Regions from separate parts of the Hydrogenophaga sp. BPS33 genome, predicted to be linked through region 2. Evidence: riboswitches for the same ligand, from Rfam matches in the RefSeq annotation. Region 2 holds a riboswitch; the other holds the start of a gene.

Region 1 (2,395 bases), 3.1 Mb from region 2:
CTTGTCACCCAGGGGGCCGACTTCGGCCTCAAGCTGCTCGGCGCCATTGCGGCGTGGGTCGTCGGACGCTGGCTGATCGGCATCGCCGTCGGGCTGATCGGCAAGGCCATGGAAAAGGGCCGCAAGCTCGACCAGACGCTGATCCAGTACCTCAAGTCCATCCTCTCGGTGCTGCTGACCATCGTCCTGATCCTCGCGATCCTGGACATCTTCGGCGTGCGCACCACCTCGTTCGCGGCCTTGCTGGCCGGCGCGGGCCTGGCGATCGGCGTGGCCTGGAGCGGCATGCTCGCCAATTTCGCGGCGGGCATCTTCCTGCAGGTGTTGCGGCCCTACAAGGTGGGCGACTTCATCTGCGCCGGCGGCACCACGGGCACGGTGAAGGAGCTCGGCCTGTTCGCCACCACCATCCTCACACCCGACAACGTGACGACGATCGTGGGCAACAACAAGGTGTTCGCCGACAACATCCAGAACTTCAGCCAGGAGCCGTACCGCCGCGTCGACTGCGTGGCCAAGGTGGCCAACGGCGTGGACGTGAACGACGCGATGGCACGCCTGCGCACGGCGGTGGCGGCCATTCCCAACGTGGTCACATCGCCCCCGCCCGATGTGGAGATTCTCCAGTTCACACCCGAAGGGCCCTTGCTGTGCGTGCGGCCCTACACGCACACCGACCACTACTGGCAGGTCTACTTCGACACGCACAAGGCGGTGGTGAGCACCTTTGGCGCGGCGGGGTATCCGGTGCCGGAGACGCCGGTGTTGCACCGTACTGTGGCCGTCTGAGTTCTTTCTCCGGCTGCATCGGTCGGCGGCGACCGGGGTGCCCGGCTCCGCGGGTGTCCGCGCCTCGCGAGGTAGTGGCGTGAAGCGCAACGCATCGAGTACCCGAAACGCGACCAGCTTTCAGATGCAACAGGGCGAGGCCGAAGTACACTGCGCCCTGCTCCGGGGTGCACGGGCCTGCAAGGGTCTGGCGCTGAGACGGCTTGAAAGCCGAACCCGTGAACTTGATCCGGTTAGTACCGGCGAAAGAAGAGCGCATGTCCCCGCAGCGGCATGCGGGCCTGGCCCAACCTCCCATCCAACGGGGGAGGGCCACGCGCCCGCACCTGCCACCCTGGGGGCGGTCCTCCGGAGCGTTGTTTGACCGATGTTCATCCACCGCCACCGGAGACCTGCCCCATGAATGCCCCCGAAAAAATCCCGTTCGCCCTCAGCCGCGAACCTTTCCCCGCTTCCCGCAAGATCCACGTGCCCGGCCAACAGCCTGGCGTGAGCGTGCCCATGCGCGAGATCGCGCTCACCAACGGCGAACGCGTCGTGGTCTACGACACCTCGGGCCCCTACTCGGACCCATCGGCCCCCATCGACGTGACACGTGGCCTGCCCGACGTGCGCGGCGCATGGATAGCCGCGCGTGGCGACACCGAGACCTACGAAGGCCGCGCGCGCCAGGCGCTGGACGACGGCATCAAGAACGAAGCGCAGCAGAACAACACCACCATCGAACGCATCGAGGCCCTGCGCACGCAGGCCGCCGGCCTGCAGCGCACGCCGCAGCGCGCGCGCAGCGGCATGAACGTGACGCAGATGCACTACGCGCGCCGCGGCATCGTCACACCCGAGATGGAATACGTGGCGGTGCGCGAGAACGGCCAACGCGAGTGGATGGCCCAGTACCTGGCCGACGCAGGCCGCGAACAGCGCCTGCGCGGCAACCCCATGGGCGCGCGCATCCCGGCGTTGATCACGCCCGAATTCGTGCGCGACGAAGTGGCGCGCGGCCGCGCCATCATCCCGGCCAACATCAACCACCCCGAGGTGGAGCCGATGGCGATCGGGCGCAATTTCCTCGTCAAGGTCAACGCCAACATCGGCAACTCGGCCGTCACCTCCAGCATCGAGGAAGAGGTGGACAAGCTGGTATGGGCGATCCGCTGGGGCGCGGACAACGTGATGGACCTCTCCACCGGCCGCAACATCCACACCACGCGCGACTGGATCGTGCGCAATTCGCCCGTGCCCATCGGCACGGTACCGATCTACCAGGCACTGGAGAAAGTGGGCGGTGTGGCCGAAGACCTCAGCTGGTCGGTCTACCGGGACACGCTGATCGAACAGGCCGAGCAAGGGGTGGACTACTTCACCATCCACGCCGGCGTGCGCCTGCCGTTCATTCACCTCACGGCGAACCGGCGCACGGGCATCGTATCGCGCGGCGGCTCCATCATGGCCAAGTGGTGCATCGCGCACCACCAGGAGAGCTTCCTGTACACGCACTTCGAGGAGATCTGCGAGATCATGAAGGCGTACGACGTGAGCTTCTCGCTCGGCGACGGCTTGCGTCCGGGCAGCGCGTCCGACGCGAACGACGAGGCCCAGTTCGCCG
Region 2 (2,395 bases):
TCGAGCCGAGCGAGGCGCGGCGCACGTTTCGCATTGGCATGACCGACATCAGCGAGATCGTGATCCTGCCCACCCTGCTCAACCACCTGCGCCAGATGGCGCCGGGCGTACAGGTCGACATCGAAAAGATCTCCACCGACAGCGTGCGCCGACTGCAGGATGGCGAGGTGGACCTGGCCGTGGGCTTCATGCCGCAGCTGGACGCGGGCTTCTACCAGCAAGTGCTGTTCGCGCAGAACTTCGTGTGCCTGGTGGCGGTGGGGCATCCGCGCATTGCCGCTCGCCTGAGCAAGGCGGCGTTCAGCCGCGAGGGACATGTGCTGGTCAGCTCATCGGGGACGGGGCACGCCATCGTCGACAAGGTGCTGGAGCGGGCTGGCGTTGAGCGCTCCGTGGTGTTGCGTGTGCCGAGCTTTCTGGGGGTGGCGCGGATTGTGGCGGAGACCGAACTCATCGCTACGGTGCCGCAGCGCTATGGGGAAGTGATGGCGACGCGCGAGCGGATCCGCTTGCTGCCGGTGCCGCATGCCTTGCCACAGTACGACGTGAAGCAGCATTGGCATGAGCGGTTTCATACCGATCCGGGGAATGCGTGGCTGAGGCGGACGATTTTTGATTTGCTGGGGGATACCGGCAACGAGGTAAGGGCAAGCTTGAAATAGGGGCGCACGCGCCAACACCAAACGTATACTCCCAACCCGTGCCGCAAGGCATATCCGCTAGGGGTGTTGCGACTGACAAGCCGCGACTGAGAAAGTCCCTTTGAACCTGACTGAGGTAATCCTCGCGCAGGGAAGCAGGCCGATACCGCTCCTCGCCAAACACCACACGCGGGGGCTTTGGCCCAGCCCACCTGCCTCAACTTTGCACGGAGCAAATTGATGGCATCCGCCCATTCCCCATCGTCCCCGGCCAACCAGGCCCTCACTCCCGTGCCGCAAGGCAACAGGGTCTTCCATTTCCACGAACACGCCGCGCTCTGGTTCAGCCTGGGCACGGGCTTGCTGGTCATGCAGATCGGCGCTTACCTCGTGCCCGCGGTGGGCACGCGCGATGCGGTCATCGCGATCCTGCTGGGCTCGCTCATCGGTGCCGGCCTGCTGGCCTGGACCGCGCGCCTGGGTTGCCAGACGGGCCTGTCCAGCGCGGGCCTGATGCACGCCACCTATGGCAGCGCGTTCGCGCGGTTGCCGGTGCTGCTCAACATCGCCCAGTTGCTGGGTTGGACCACGTTCGAGCTGGTGATCATGCAAGAGGGCACTGTCGCCATCGCCACGCAGACGCTGGGGCTGGAGGTGGGCGGATTCACCGGCAAGCTGCTGGCCACGCTGCTGTGGGGGGCCGTGCTCACCGCGCTCATGGCCGGCTCCATGCTGACGCTGGTGCGCCGCTTCGTGAGCCGCTTCGCGCTGCCCCTGGTGATCGCCTCGCTGGCCTGGCTCACCTGGCAGTTCGGCATGCGCCTGCATGCGCAGGGCTTCGATGCGTTCTGGAATCGCCCGGGCGCGGGCGGCATGGGCCTGTTCTCCGCGATGGACCTGGTGATCGCCATGCCCGTGTCCTGGCTGCCGCTGGTGGCCGACTACGCGCGCCACGGCAAACGCGCCGCGTCCACGTTCGGTGGCACCTGGCTGGGCTACGCGCTGGCCAATATCTGGTGCTATGCGTTGGGTGTACTGGTGGTGAGCACGGTGGAGCCGGGCACGAACCTGGTGGGCGCCCTGTTGCTCGCCCAAGGTGGCTTGATCGCCCTGGGCCTGATCCTGCTCGACGAGATGGACAACGCTTATGGCGACGCGCACTCGGGCGCGGTCTCGCTGCACAGCCTGCGCCCGCGCTGGAGCATCCGCGCCGCGGGCCTGGGCTTCGCCGTGGTGTGCACGGCGCTCGCGCTGGTGCTGCCCATCCACACGCTCGAGCCGTTCCTGCTGCTGCTGAGCTCCGTGTTCGTGCCGCTCTACGGCGTGATCCTGGGCCGCCTGGGCACGGGGGCGCAGGTGGTCGGCGCGCAACGCGCGGTGGACTGGAGTGCCGCCGGCCTGTGGGTGCTGGGCATCGCCTTCTACCACCTGCTCAAGGCCTACGCGCCCGATTGGGGTTCGGCGCTGCCGACCCTGGCGCTCACCTTTGTGCTGGCTGCGCTATCGCGGCCACGCGGTGCCGCCGGGCTCACACCGGCGCAGGCCTGATGCGCAAAGCCATCTCAGCCTCGCGTGACCTTGGCCGTGGCCACGGGCGCGTGCCCATGGTTGAGCGGGCCGTGCCCGGCACCGGTGTACACGTCGGCCCCCTGGGCGATGGCCTGCAGGATGTAGGCGCGCGCCTGTGCCACGGCCTGCTCGAGCGGCTGGCCCAGCGCCAGGTAGGACGCGATCGCCGAAGACAAGGTGCAGCC

The links. Region 2 has a riboswitch for thiamine pyrophosphate ahead of F9K07_RS22930 (purine-cytosine permease family protein). Riboswitches for the same ligand answer to the same signal wherever they lie in the genome.
Region 1: another riboswitch for thiamine pyrophosphate. It lies ahead of thiC (phosphomethylpyrimidine synthase ThiC); the one in region 2 lies ahead of F9K07_RS22930 (purine-cytosine permease family protein).

The regions. Positions count from the first base shown of each region.
Region 1 covers NZ_CP044549.1:1,833,403-1,835,797, reverse strand. Annotated here, with positions in the region: gene F9K07_RS08675 (mechanosensitive ion channel family protein) at 1-789, shown strand, start outside; TPP riboswitch at 943-1,057, shown strand; gene thiC (phosphomethylpyrimidine synthase ThiC) at 1,189-2,395, shown strand, end outside.
Region 2 covers NZ_CP044549.1:4,980,494-4,982,888, forward strand. Annotated here, with positions in the region: gene F9K07_RS22925 (LysR family transcriptional regulator) at 1-662, shown strand, start outside; TPP riboswitch at 712-812, shown strand; gene F9K07_RS22930 (purine-cytosine permease family protein) at 882-2,189, shown strand; gene thiD (bifunctional hydroxymethylpyrimidine kinase/phosphomethylpyrimidine kinase) at 2,204-2,395, opposite strand, start outside.